DNA from 2 places in the Lysinibacillus sp. 1 U-2021 genome. Region 1 is predicted to be linked to the other one. Evidence: riboswitches for the same ligand, from Rfam matches in the RefSeq annotation. Region 1 holds a riboswitch; the other holds the start of a gene.
The links. A riboswitch is a leader RNA that binds a small molecule or an ion and turns the genes downstream of it on or off. The one in region 1 is predicted to bind cobalamin.

Region 1 (7,444 bases):
AAGCATGCCTTTGTAAACGCCAACATTGAGCATTATAAATATGACCTTGATAAAGCAAGCGAGCTACTCGAACAAGCGGGCTGGCAACTAGCTGAGGATGGTTTCCGCTATAAGAATAATCAAAAATTAGCATTTACTATTACGGCACCTATTACTGACACAGTGCGTGTGAACATGGCTAATTATGTGGCAGAAGGCTATAAAGAGATTGGGGCAGATGTGCAAGTAGCTGCACTCGATTGGAGCAATATTGTCATTGAAGAAACAGAAGCCTTTATGGTTGGCTGGGGAAGCCCGTATGATGCTGACCATCATACGTATAGTCTCTTCCATTCTGGTGAATCCAGTCTCACAAGTGCTGGCTACAATTACGGTAGCTATAACAATCCGAAAGTGGATGCATTGCTAGAGGAGGGGCGTACAACCGTTGATCCTGAAAAACGTAAGGAAGTCTATGGGGCATTACAGGAGGAGCTAGCACAAGATCCACCATTCGCCTACTTTGCCTATGTGGATGCTGTGTATGGTATTAATCAGCAGATTAGTGGCGTCAAAGAGCGCATTTTAGGTCATCATGGGGCAGGCTTCCTCTGGAATGTCGAGGAGTGGAAATGGCATGATCGCTAAATGGATCGGGAAGCGCGTGATAATGGGGACAATTGTCCTCATTATCGTGAGCTTCCTCTCTTTTTTCATGATGCATGCGGCTCCTGGTAATCCAGCTGCAGCGTATTATGGTGGCAATGTCCAAACGTTATCGACAGCGGAGAAAGAACGCATTGAAACAGCTTTTGGTCTGGATCAACCGATACTCTATCAATATGGTGTGTGGCTCCGTGAAGCGATGCAAGGAAATTTAGGCTACTCGGCAAAAGAAGGCAGACCAGTAGCGACAATTATACAAGAACGTTTACCAAATACATTACAGCTCGTTGTTGGAACTTTAGGCATCGTAGCCATTGCCTCAACATGGCTCGGCTTACAGGCAGGCATGAAGGAGGGTTCGTTATTAGATCGCGGACTTTCCTTTGTAAGTATTGCTAGCTCAGCCATTCCTCCATTTTGGCTTGGCATTTTATTCATCATGGTGTTCTCTGTACAACTAGGCTGGTTTCCTTCATCGGGGATGAAGGATGTACGAGGGGATGGCGGCCTTGTGGACCGACTATACCATATGGTTCTTCCTTTATCGGTCCTTGTACTGGCACATGTAGGGGTATTCGCACGTTTTTTACAGGAAAATGTGAAGGCAGAGAAGCATCGTTATTATGTAGAGGTGGCACGTGCCAACGGAGTACCAGAGCGAGCTATTCGTAGGATGATTTTACGCAATGCCATTATTCCATATATCAATTATGTCGGTGTGACCATCCCATCATTTTTTGGAGGATCCATCGTGGTTGAAACATTATTTGGCTGGTCAGGCTTAGGTCAGCTTTTAGTGAAAGCAGTGATGGTAAAGGACTTTCCTGTGCTGATGGGTGCCATTTTAATCACTGGCGTAGTAGTCGTTATCTGTTTATTTGTGATTGATGTCCTCATGATTTGTCTCAATCCCCGCTTAAGAAGAGGGGGAATCGTATGAGAAAAGAGCAAAAAATGCTCATCTTTTGGCTAGTGATTCTTGGTCTTTTAGTAGGCTTCACCCTATTTTCCTCATGGTTAGTGCCTTTTGAGCCAAACGCGATGGATATGAATCATATTTATGAAGCACCTAATGGAACACACCTCCTTGGCACAGATCAGCTAGGTAGAGATGTTCTTTCCCGCCTACTCGTTGGTGGTAGAGTGACCCTTTTTATCGCTACGTTATCGGTTGTTCTATCCAGCATAATTGGCATTATCTATGGCGGTATAAGTGGCTATTTCGGTGGAGCTATTGATGCAGTGATGATGCGTATACTAGAGGCATTTTTAACAATTCCATCTTTAGTGATTGTGCTTGCTCTTCAAGCGATTATGCAAGGAAGTGTATGGCGCATGGCAATGATTATGGGGTGCACAGGCTGGTTTGTCACTGCCCGTATCGTGCGCTCTGAATTTATCCGGTTGAAGGAATTAGAGTTTATCCACATGGCGAAGATGTTTCGCACGCCGCTGTGGAAGATTCTTTTTCGTCATTTATTGCGTAATAGTCTTCCCGCCATTTTTGTCGTGACGATATTTAATTTTGCTGGTGCTATTTTTACGGAAGTATCCTTAAGCTTTTTAGGTATCGGTGTTCCACCGTCCATTCCATCGTGGGGGACGATGCTCTATACTGCACAAAATGATTTACTTGTCGGGGCTTGGTGGATGGGCCTTTTTCCTGGGATGTTCATTTTCGTAACGATTTTATGCGTGCAAGCTATTGGTAGTAGATTTAAGCAGAGAGGGGGACAGACCCATGTTTAAAATAGAGAATGTTACTGTTCGAATAAACGAAAAATTTATATTGAATGATCTCTCGTTTACGGTGCCAAAAGGTCAGATTACCGTGATGATAGGTGAAAGCGGTAGTGGAAAAAGCACCATGCTCTCTGCCATTCTAGGCATGCTTCCAGCGCAAGCAACAGTTGAAGGCTCAATCTTTTTTAATGGAAGAAATATAGTGGAATTAGCAAAACAGGATCAAGCTGTACTACGCCAAAGGCACTTCTTTACGATTTTTCAGGATGCTGCTAATAGCTTTTCGCCAACGCAAAAAATGAAACAGCAATTGTATGGATTAACTGCCTTACGGATGGGGCAGACAAAGGCAGTATTTCTAGCTGAAATGAAGCATATTGTACAGGATTTACATTTACCAGCAGATGTGTTGGAGCGCTATCCCTTCGAGCTTTCTGGAGGAATGCTACAACGCTGTATGCTTGCCTGTGCTCTTTATCTGGCGCCAGCTGTTTTATTAGCGGATGAACCAACCTCTTCCTTAGATATGCTACATCAACAGGAATTTATTCAACAATTGAAAAGGCTTCATACACAGCTAGAAACAACCGTACTCTTAATTACCCATGATTTAGATGTAGCTGCTTCCATCGCGGATTTTATCCTCGTCATGAAAAATGGAGAAATTGTGGAGCGAGGGCGAGTAACAGAAATCTTTGAGCAGCCTAAGCATCCATACACTAGTCAGCTAGTTGCGCATCATTTTTAGGAGGAGGTGTGGGCTTTGATACTTCAGGTTCACAATATTTGTAAAAGCTATCGAAAGGGACGCCCAATATTAAATCATATTCATCTTACTGTAGGAAAAGGGGAAATAGTCGGCTTAGTAGGAGAAAGTGGCAGTGGCAAAAGCACATTGGCCAAAGTAATTATGCAGCTAGAAGCTCCTGAAAAAGGGGCAGTATACTTTCAACAGCAACCAATAACCAAGCATCGTCGCGCAGCTTTTTATGACAACTGCCAGATTATTTTTCAAAATGCAACAGCCTCTTTAAATCCCATGTGGACTGTAAGGGACCTATTAAGAGAGCCGCTTCAGCATAAGCAACCTATAACGGACACCTATTTACAGACCATGCTGGAGAAGGTCAAGCTACCAACAGATATCTTACATGCCTTGCCCTCTGAGCTAAGTGGCGGAGAAAAACAACGAGTTAATTTATTACGATCCCTTTTGGTCGAGCCACAATTAATCGTATGTGATGAAATTATTTCAAGCCTAGATCGCTTGATTCAACGAGAAATCGTTGATTTATTAAAGACCTTGAATAAAGAAAGGGCAATGGCCATTCTCTTTATCTCTCATGACTTAAAGGCTGTTTCCTATTTATGCGATCGCATTTATGTGATGAAGGCTGGAACCATTGTTGATGAGAGCAACAAAGAGAATAACGGCTTTACCTTCACGGACAGCTATGCAAAAATGCTGTTTCAGGCAATGGATCATTGATTTGGCAAAACACTTCCTTTGAATGGGAAGTGTTTTTTTATGAGTGAACGAGCGCAGCTCATTTTTCAGTGAACTCCTCAGATATTGTGTAGATCGTATGCGTATCCTCGACATGCATCAAACTACTGTTTTGCCCTTTATCACCTAACCAAAGATGATAGCGATATTTGTTTCCTGCCTTGTCCACTATTTGTCCATCATATTCTGGCGAAGCCATATTGACAACACCCTCGTTTTTGACTGTTGTTGCAATGGCTTGTTGGAATAGTGTAAGTGATTCTTCATCCGTATATTCTTTAAAAAAATCAGTGTTCACCTTGTTAAATTTAGCACCAATAGAAATGCTGACCTTAGCTAATTCATCATCTGGTTTTTCATTACATCCTAGTAAAACAACGGCTAGTAGAGACACTAAGGCAGCTATCATTATTCGCAACCACTCACCCCCTCTATAGGCTAAATAATACCACCATTTCCTGTCGTAGCTCTCACTTCTTTGTAATACATTAAATAAACGAGAGCGAAAGGGGACAGATAGTGGGCTTATTTGATGGATTGATCGGCAATGCAAGCGAGGTGAATTTAGAAAAACTACAGGAGGAGGTCCATAATTTATTAATTCCAAACGAGACAGTCAAGAACGCCTATAAAATTATTAGAGACACGTTTATTTTTACCAATAAACGATTGATCCTCATTGATAAGCAAGGAGTGACTGGCAAGAAAACAGAGTATCATTCCATTCCCTATAAAAATATCGTTCATTTTTCAGTCGAAACAGCTGGAACATTTGATTTAGATGCAGAGCTTAAAATATGGGTGTCTGGCAGTCCATTACCGATTCAAAAAAACTTCAATAAGGCGACAAATATTTATAAGGTGCAAAGCGTCTTAGCACAGTATGTTTTGGGGACGTAATGAAGATGCTAATAGTACGTGTGCACAACCCAAAGCCCGCAGATTTGCGAGGCTTTTCTGTCGTGCCAGGAAGGGGGCGGTGTAACGGATTTTAAATCGGCTTCATGATTACGGTAAGCTCGAAAATACTGTCAAGTGTAAATAAGAGCGCCTTGCCGAGACCTTATTCAAATACAATCATTTCTCCGACTTCTTTAAACCCGAAGCGTTTATAAATATTTTTTCCATCCTCTGATGCCTGTAAGACTACGGGCTTTTGCTTATCGATTGTTTGACTGAGTAGGAATTGAAACATCTCACTGCCATAACCCTTGCCCCTATACGCATCTTTTGTCATCACATCATAAATCCCATAGCTATGTTTACTGTCGATTAATAATCCCGTAGCGATAGGTACTTCCTTTATACAACCAATAAACATGCGGGCATTTGATGCTAGTTTTTCCTGTGAGAATTTATGAAAGTAAATTTCTAATGCATCTCTTTCTGCTGTTTCTCCAAATAAACTTAGAAAAACTTCCTTATATTGTAGAAGATCTTCCTTGTTACTTACTTCTGTGATGGTAAGATAATTGGAAATTCGTGGACCTGTGTGAAGTGTATGGTCAAGCTTCATCATCATATTTCGTTCAGCTTCCTGTAAATTGCAGTCTTTTATCAGTTGTAGCCAATCATCGCTTAGATAGTTGGCATCCACCCACGTGCTGAAGGGAAGTTTATTCACAATGAAATGATTAATCCTTTGTTTAAGATGATTTTCCTTATGAATTATAGGCGATTTCGCTACTAACAAATTAAATGTATCAGTTGGAATATTTGTATTGGCTATGACAAAATGAGCTTCCTCTATAATTTGTCCAGAAACGGCTCGAGTAAATAGTTTCATTTTTTCCTCTAAATTACTCGTTACTAATTGTTGACTTGTTTTCATATTTTTCATCCTTCCACTATTAGAAGTACACTATCTTTCATTATAAAGTCAATGAAAGATAAAAAATACGCAGTTCACCTTTTTTATATCCCCCTATAACTTTATTAGTAGTTTGGAAAATATTATGATATTTGACTTTAGAAAAACACTACTTTACAATTGATTTTAGTAATCTAATAGGAATGTGGAGTACACTCGATTCCTATGACAACTGAATAGCGTGTAGTAAGAGGTGTAAATTGCGTGCAATTTGCTTAAAAGGGAAGTCGGTGTGAATCCGACACTGTCCCGCAACTGTAAATGTGAGCGACTTTTCAGCAACCACTGTCAAATGACGGGAAGGAGAAAAGAAGCGATGATCATGAGTCAGGATACCTGCCTGTTACGAGTACACACCATAAACCTACGAGGAATAGGAGGTGGCATGTTGACAAAACAGAATGCTCTGTTCGTCACAGTACGTCAAACGCCCATAGTAAATGAAAGGGTTCACCATCGAACTCGTTCACACATACTTAGGGTTTGTTTGGCATTGTGTGATGAAAGAAGATAAAATGAAGGATTTCCTCAAAAGTAGGGAGTCCTTTTTGTTTTGAAAATATGTACGCAAAGGGGATGCACGTATGACAAATATTCATGTAACGACAACGTTGGAAACGCCTTATGAAGATCTGAACATTTGTAAGCAACCACGCACAGAAGTTGCCAAGAAAGCGAAAACAAGAATGGTGGTCGAGTCTCTGATCGATCAATTATTAGCAACGAAGCTGATTCGTAATGATCGCTTCTTTGAGCAAATCTTATATAATAAAGAAATTATTTGGATACAAAATGGGGATGTGGACGGTCATCTTTTAGCGAAAGCAGCCATAGCAGATGAACTAAAAACAAAGACGAATAGTTTTATGATGTACATGCCGACCAATCCGATTGTCTATGAGGTCAAAGGAGAAGCGTATCACTTAATTACGCGCATTGATTCTACACGCGCAAAGCCCAACCTCGACCGTCTATCATTGGAGCCCAAGCCTGTTTTAAGTGCCGCTCGTGTCAATGACTTATTATGCTCGATTGTCATGCGCTTTTACGAAACATATTTATATGATTTAGCATCTCATCATGACAAACTCATTGCATTTGTGCAGCAGGAATATGCCCAATTTATTGAAGCGGTGCAAGCGTTAAATGATTATCATTTCAACTGGCATCCACGTGGCAACGGTCACGAGCTTTTACTGCAATTAATTGATCATCTACAACTATTAAAAAGTCAACCTGGTAAGGTACTCATTGATTTTACGAACAAGCATGACTATGTAATAGTTGAACCCGCATATTTGTTGGACAATCCAACAAAGAAAGCTGTCGGTGCACTATAAAAACAAGCCCTCCATTTTTTGGAGGGCTTGTAATATCTTATGGCAGGGTAGAGATATATTGATGCCCAAGCAAGAAATACCCGCGCTAGAGCGATGGATACCCGCGGAAGCCGAGGAAATACCCGAAGCGAGCAGGCTCATCCCATCCTACAGGCAATGCATGGCTGCCTGTGCTTCTTGCCATGGAACCGAATATCCTTTGCCCTTAGCACAAAAGATACTAGAGGAACTATACTCAGGGTCGGCATTTCTATCGTAGCCAAACTGTGCAATCACATCCTCTGTATTATGGCACACATCATAGCCATCAAATTGGAGTGTGAGTGCACCTTTCCCATT
Region 2 (7,444 bases), 250 kb from region 1:
CATACGATAGGCACATTTCTCCACTAAATCTGCTCGGCCAGCAATATAGCCACCAATTTTAGCCAAGCCTCCACCTGGATTTTTAATGAGCGAGCCTGCCATTAAGTCAGCACCGACCTCTGTAGGTTCCTGTGCCTCTACAAACTCGCCATAGCAGTTATCTACAAAAATAACAGCTTTCGGGGCTATTTTACGTACCTTTACACACATATCTGCAATTTCTTCTATTGTAAAGGATGGACGTGTTGCATAGCCTTTTGAACGCTGAATCGCGATCATTTTGGTTTGTGCTGTAATAGCAGCCTCGACACCTGCCCAATCAATAACCTGATTATCTAGTAAATCCACATGTCGATAACCGATTTTATAATCTTTCAGTGAACCTGTATCTTTTTCACCACCATCGACAATGGATTGCAATGTATCATATGGCTGACCAGAAATATAAAGCAGCTCATCACCAGGACGTAAAATACCGAATAGACTAAGCGTAATTGCATGTGTCCCTGAAATAATTTGTGGTCGAACTATGGCTGCCTCTGCACCAAATACTTCTGCATAAACACGCTCTAGATTATCCCGTCCCTCATCATCATAGCCATAGCCGTTTGTTGGATGTAAATGATAATCACTTACTTGATGCTTTCTGAAAGCTGCTAGCACCTTCTGCTGATTGTAGAACGCCATTTCTTCTACCTTGGCATGATAAGGCCGAACTTGTTCCTCTACTTTTTCCGCTAACGATAGCGTTTCTGTTGATAACTTTGATGTAAACGTCATTCTTTCTTCTCCATTTCATAATGTCTCGCATTTCAATCAGTAAGATTTATTGACTATCTAAATTGACTTCAATCACTCTAGAATTCCCTAACCAACTACTGTTATATGAACGCTTTTGACGAATGTTTTTCTTTATTTTAATCACATTTTATCAATTTGTATGTGCACCTGTAAAACTTGCCTATTGTTTCTAAGGGCATTTTACGCTAAGCTAATGTGCGGACTCATTTCAAGAAGCGTATTTAATGACCGATTTTGGCTATTAAATTCATAGATTCTGTTACGTAAAAAGTCTTTTAACTTTTAAAAAAGTTTATTTATTGATAGAAGGGGTGAAAGGGATGGCTTGGGAGGTTTTTAGTATTATAGGAACAATTGCCTTTGCTATTTCGGGGGCAATTATTGCCATGGAAGAAGAATACGATTTATTCGGTGTATATATACTTGGTATTGTGACTGCTTTTGGTGGAGGAGCTATCCGAAATTTACTCATTGGACTACCTGTCACAACACTTTGGGGACAGGATATGATGTTTCAAATAGCGCTTGCTGCGATTACGATATTCTTTATTTTTCCCCATCATCTGATTCAACATTGGCATCGTTGGGGTAACTTCACAGATGCGATTGGCTTATCAGCATTCGCAATTCAAGGCGCACTCTATGCTGTCAAGCTTGATATGCCAGTAAGCGCAGTCATTGTAGCTGCTGTTTTGACAGGTTCAGGTGGTGGAATTGTACGAGATTTATTAGCTAGAAGAAAACCATTAGTTCTCCGTGATGAAGTTTATGGGGTTTGGGCAGCTCTTGCTGGATTGTTAATCGGCTTCGAGGTTTTTACAGGGGATATTTTCCTTTATATTTTATTCGCAGTAATTACAGCTTTACGTATTCTTTCCTATATGATGAAGTGGCGCTTGCCATTACGAAAATTAAATCGTGCATAAATACCATTCAGCCAATGACCAAAAATTAAGTCATTGGCTGTTTTATTGTTTTTATCTTTTTAACAACTGCATTGATTCTTCTAAAGTCACCATGTTTTTCATCATCGAGCAAGCTGCATCTAAAATAGGAAAGGCTAAGGCTGCTCCAGAACCTTCGCCTAAACGCATATTCATGTGCAACATTGGTTCAATGCCTAGTAAGGCAGCGGCAATTTTTGCCCCTGGTTCCTCTGAAGCATGGGAAGGAATGATATAATCGATTACTTTTGGTTCGAGCTTATAAGCAATGAGGGCGGCTATAGTCGAAATAAATCCATCAATGACAACGGGTTTACAATGGACTGCTGCGCCAAGAATAATACCTGTCATCGCCCCTATCTCTAACCCTCCAACCTTAGCCAGAACATCAATAACATCATTTGGATTAGGCTTATTTAAGGTAATTGCTTTTTCAATAACTGCCGCTTTATAGGCAATGCCTCCTTGGCCTACTCCTGCACCAAACCCCGTTACTTCGATAGGGTTGCATCCCGTCAAAACAGCTAATATCGCAGCACTTGGTGTTGTATTGCCGATGCCCATTTCTCCAGTCCCAAGTACATCAGCACCTTTTATGATTTCCTCAGTGGCCACACGGATTCCTACTTCTATCGATTGAATGGCTTCTTGTTTGGTCATAGCGGGACCTTGTGCCATGTTATCTGTACCATATTTAATTTTATGAATAAGGACACCTGCATCAAGTGGAATATCTCCTTTTACCCCAACATCTACTGTGACCACCTTTGCATTGGTAATGCCAGCAATCGCACAAACGCCTGTACCCCCCTTAGGAAAATTTAATGTTTGAAAGACCGTAACATCTTGTGGATTCGTGGTTACACCTTCCTCGCAAACACCATGATCTGCAGCACAGACAATCATCACTTTTTTGTCGACCATCGGATATAATTGTCCTGTTATACCAGAGAGCTGTACGGCAAGTGATTCTAGTTTACCCAAGCTACCTGGGGGCTTACAAAGCGCATCAATCCGCTTTCTGGCTTGCTCCATACTTTTCATATCAGCCCCCTGAATGTTTTGAATCGTGTCTTGTAATAATTGCATGATTATTTCTCCTCTCGTTCTCATTAAGACAAAATAAAAAGTCTGTAGTTTATTGTCATGACAAATAAACTACAGACTTTTCCATCATCTATATCTTCTAAAGCATGTAGGCAGGTCTCCTGGCTCAAGTTCAACACCTCATAGTACCTTCCCAGCAATTTGCTAGTGGCATACACTATGAAATTCCCTTATACAGTGGCGGGTCCGCTAAAGCTTTTCACTTTATTCCCTATTCTCCCTAGTGGGCACCTATTGCTTTTATGTAATTATGTTAAATCTACTTTACAACTTTTTTAGTGTCAAGAGGAAAAAATTTTTTGAGTGTTAACTTAGTAACACTACCTATTCAAACAATATAGGCTTATCAAGAGCTTGTAACAACTAATGAATCCCTCTCATTCACTTGATGCTTATCAACTTCAAAAATTTTATCTGCTTCACTTATTAAAACAGGGTGATGAGTAACCAATATAACAGTCTTTTGTTTTTCTTTATTTAAATATAAAAGTAATGTTTCTATATTTATTTGATTGTCTTTATCAAGCGCAGAAGTAATCTCGTCAAACAAATAGATATCCGCATCTCTTAGAAGCGATCTTGCTATTGAAAGTCTTTGCTGTTGCCCAGTAGATAATTCAAGCCCGTTATGCCCTATAAGAGTTTCAAATTTATAGTCCAACGTTTCTATATATGAATAAATGTTAACCATTTTACAAATTTGAATTAATTCTTCGTCCGTTGCATTCGGCTTTGCTAATAACAAATTTTCCCTTATTGTCCCTGTCATTATAAAATGCTCTTGCGTTACCAAACATACCCTTTTTCTATAAACATCAATAGGAATATATCTAATATTTTGATTGGATAGAAATATTTCACCCTGATAATTAATGTATAAACCTGATAATATATTCAATAATGTCGATTTACCTGATCCGCTTTCTCCCTTAATCAATACAATTTTCTTCAAAGGTATTTGGAGATTTATATTTTCTAAAACTGGAGATAATGCATTAGTATAGGTAAAGCTTACATTCCGTAATACTATTTTATCTTTTCTAAAATGATGCGAAGAATTTACATAGTCAGGTACTTCTAATTTCTTTAGATGATATTTATTGTCTTGCATTAAGTTTTTTACTCTATTTACAGACACAATTGCTTCTTGTAAAAATGAATTTAGTTGAGAAAATCTTAAAAATGACTGACTAAAGTTATTGGCATAGGTAGTGAATGCTATTAATACTCCTAACGTGAGGCTTCCTTTATAAATAAAGTAGGCACCTATAATAAGGATAATCAAATAACTTGTAAAGTTTATTAATTCTATTATTGATGCTGATTTTATACTTAAACGCATTTTATCAAGAGTATTTTTGTATAATAAGGTAATTTTCTTTTGATAGTTATCTATTGCGTTTGTCTCAGTATTAAATATCTTAAATAATTTAAATGATGACAGTAATTCTCCCAAATAGGTTAAATAAGAATCTAAATCTTCTTTGATGGCAGTATCCATCATCCTTATTTTTCTTCCATAATATTTAAAAATGATAAGTGCTAAAGGACAAGCTATGAATAAAATACTAGCTAAAATAAAATTAAGATTTATCAATATTACTAACACAATTATTATGCTGATAAAATCTACAACAATATTTAAAAACTCTGATACTACTTCAGAAAATGCCTTTGTATCATTTTCTATTTTATTCATCAGTTCACCTTTTGCTTTTAATTGATACTCATCCATGTCCATAGCCATGATTCTTTTTATTATCTTTAACTTAATATCCATTTGTAGATAGCAGGCAAATTTCGTTAAATAATATTTTTGGATTACTTTAAAAAATAAATTAAAAAGAAACAAAAAAGCCATAAACACTATAATTATGAATGCTGAATTGAGGTCTTTTACTGTTATAGAATCAATAAATTTACCAAATAAAAGGGGGTGTACTATACTTAAAATCATAGAAATGCCCATCAAAATATTTACTTGAAATAATTTTGCTTTGTATGGCTTTGTATACTTAAATACCTCACCTAATATTTTCATGAAATAATACTCTGTCTCCCTAATTTAGTTAAGGTTTTCTTATAACCTTTTGATATACAGATAAGCATTTTTCGGTTCTTCCTGTAATATATGTAGAAACTTTTCCATATACGGATCTTTTTCATTACTTATGAACAAATTTTCTACTGACTTCTTTTTCGCCTCACTAAAGAGCATGCTTTTATTTGTGTATATAACCTTTTGCTCAATTGTTCTTTTTAAAACCTCATAGCAATTAGTTTGTTCCTTGTTTTCCCACTGTTCATTCATTAATGTATTTATCATGTCTTCTGTAATATTATAGCCATAGTTAAATTCAAAAAATTTATTAGAATACGGGCGTATTTCAATGATGTCGCCAGAGCTACTAATAATATTTTCTAAACTATTGTTATCTGGAAGGCTAAAAACCCTCGTTATTTTCAGCGTGTGATACGGAATGTTGTTGACACCAAAGCTCTCCATTATTTGAGTAATGTCTTTATAAACATTCGCATAATTCTTCATTTTTTCTATACTTACACCTTTGTATTGGACAGTAAGCCCGTTATATTGATAATTTTGATAAGGCTTATTTGACAGCTCTTCTTCTTTATATCCATTATAAAAATGTAAGCTTAATAGAACGAAAAGCATCATACTGGTCATAATTCCAGCAACCCACTTTTCCGTTTTATTGGTGGCCTTCCTGCTGAATAAAATCGCGAACGATATAGAACACAAACAAACGGATAAAACACCTATAACATTTAAGTAATGAATAAAATCTGGATACATAAAGTTAAGAGTTGGAGCTAAATATTGAATCGTTTCTAGTCTATAACCATGCATTAGCATTAATAAAAAATAAATGATGACAATTAAAATTATAGACACTGCTTGACTTTTAAAAATTGTTGCCATCAAAAATGGAATGGATATAGTAAATAGCTGAAAAATAAAAACGATAAGTAGAATTTTATATATTGGTGTCTCTACATATACAAACTTTACAAAACCAACTAGTAACATAATTGCAGGGGTGGTCAGAATAAAGCTGAAAACCCATTGCCATAATAAAAGCTTTCCATTCGATATTGGGGAAATCATTAAAATTTTCTCTACATGATATCTTTGATGCAAAGTTATAATTTGAATCGTTAATACACTTGAGAAAATCCCATATAAAGGAATCAATGCTTGAGCATCACTGACTGTAAAGAAATACTGAGAGATACATAATAGAATGACGATAGCATAATAAGTCAACAAATAATCACTTCGTAAGACCACTTTCGACCAAAATAAAAAGATATCTCTCATTTGTCATTCACCCTTCTTTTAAATAGCAACACATTTCCAAACATAAATAGTATGCCAATACTTAGAAAAATACCTCTCTTTACATTAAATAGCAGGTCAGTCATTTGATGTTGTATAAAATCAGGATTGAACCATATAGAAAAATAAGGAGAATTTAAATAAATGCTGAATACCAAATATATTATTAGTAAAATGTGTAGATATACAGTACGTTTCAAATAAAAGGAAATGAAAAAGCTAAAGGTAATGCTGTAGAAAATAGAAAGGAAGACTTGAAACAATGTAATTAATAGAATGCTAATAGGAACTTTATTTACATAAAATATAAAAAAAACTACGTAGAAGAAAAATAGATACACTGAAACAAAAAGAATAACTGCTACGATTTTTCCAACTATATACATCGACCTATTTGTCAATTTTAGTAGGATGACTGCTCTTTCAAAAGATTGAAGATACCCCTTCCAAACATATGAAACCATACTCGGTATTAAAATAAGTAAAAATACCATTTGTAATTGAAGTGTTCCATACCATTTTTCAATAAAAGTTTCCTGAGTGTCTAAGTTATTCATGATAATTGGAAGAACCAACATTATTAGTATAAGAATGACGGAAATAGCTCTACTTTTTATGAGTCTTTTTAATTCAAAGTTTATTAGAAAAGGTAATTCTCTCATATGGATAACTCTTTTCTATTTATATAAATATATGCATCCTCTAGAGTAGGCTCTGTCGATATACTTCCTTGTAATGGACTATCTGCAATGTAACGAATCTCAATACTGCTGCCTTTATCTTGTAAAGATACAAATAAATCCACATGAGGTATTTCATCATCTAAAACATTATAAAGCCATACCTTCCCTCGAACTTTATTAATAAGGTCTATTGTACTACCTAAGTAATTCACTTTTCCTTTTTGTAGCACCATCAAATTTTTACATGTAGAAGCAATATCTTGTACGATATGTGTTGAAAGCAGAATGATTTTATCTCGACTAATCCGAGTAATTAAATTTCTAAATGAAATGCGCTCATGAGGATCTAAACCTACTGTTGGTTCATCAATTAGTATTATTTTGGGATTACCAATTAAAGCTTGAGCAATGCCAAATCTTTGTTTCATACCACCCGAAAGTTCTTGAATATATTTTTTTTGTTCGCTTAATAGGCCCACCTCTTGAAGTCTTAAGTTGATTTCCTGTTTTCGACTTTCACTATTATTCATTCCTTTTAACTTACATAA

Region 2: another riboswitch for cobalamin. It lies ahead of cobT (nicotinate-nucleotide--dimethylbenzimidazole phosphoribosyltransferase); the one in region 1 lies ahead of QH639_RS21745 (hypothetical protein).

Annotation. Positions count from the first base shown of each region.
Region 1 covers NZ_CP123966.1:4,106,348-4,113,791, reverse strand. Annotated here, with positions in the region: gene QH639_RS21785 (ABC transporter substrate-binding protein) at 1-627, shown strand, start outside; gene QH639_RS21780 (ABC transporter permease) at 617-1,585, shown strand; gene QH639_RS21775 (ABC transporter permease) at 1,582-2,394, shown strand; gene QH639_RS21770 (ATP-binding cassette domain-containing protein) at 2,387-3,136, shown strand; gene QH639_RS21765 (ABC transporter ATP-binding protein) at 3,152-3,877, shown strand; gene QH639_RS21760 (YhfM domain-containing protein) at 3,936-4,304, opposite strand; gene QH639_RS21755 (PH domain-containing protein) at 4,415-4,795, shown strand; gene QH639_RS21750 (GNAT family N-acetyltransferase) at 4,959-5,726, opposite strand; cobalamin riboswitch at 5,940-6,123, shown strand; gene QH639_RS21745 (hypothetical protein) at 6,350-7,105, shown strand; gene QH639_RS21740 (elongation factor G) at 7,253-7,444, opposite strand, start outside.
Region 2 covers NZ_CP123966.1:4,354,733-4,362,176, forward strand. Annotated here, with positions in the region: gene QH639_RS23230 (methionine gamma-lyase family protein) at 1-780, opposite strand, end outside; gene QH639_RS23235 (trimeric intracellular cation channel family protein) at 1,122-1,727, shown strand; gene cobT (nicotinate-nucleotide--dimethylbenzimidazole phosphoribosyltransferase) at 1,779-2,834, opposite strand; cobalamin riboswitch at 2,927-3,102, opposite strand; gene QH639_RS23245 (ABC transporter ATP-binding protein) at 3,199-4,893, opposite strand; gene QH639_RS23250 (ABC transporter A family member) at 4,933-6,195, opposite strand; gene QH639_RS23255 (ATP-binding cassette domain-containing protein) at 6,872-7,444, opposite strand, start outside.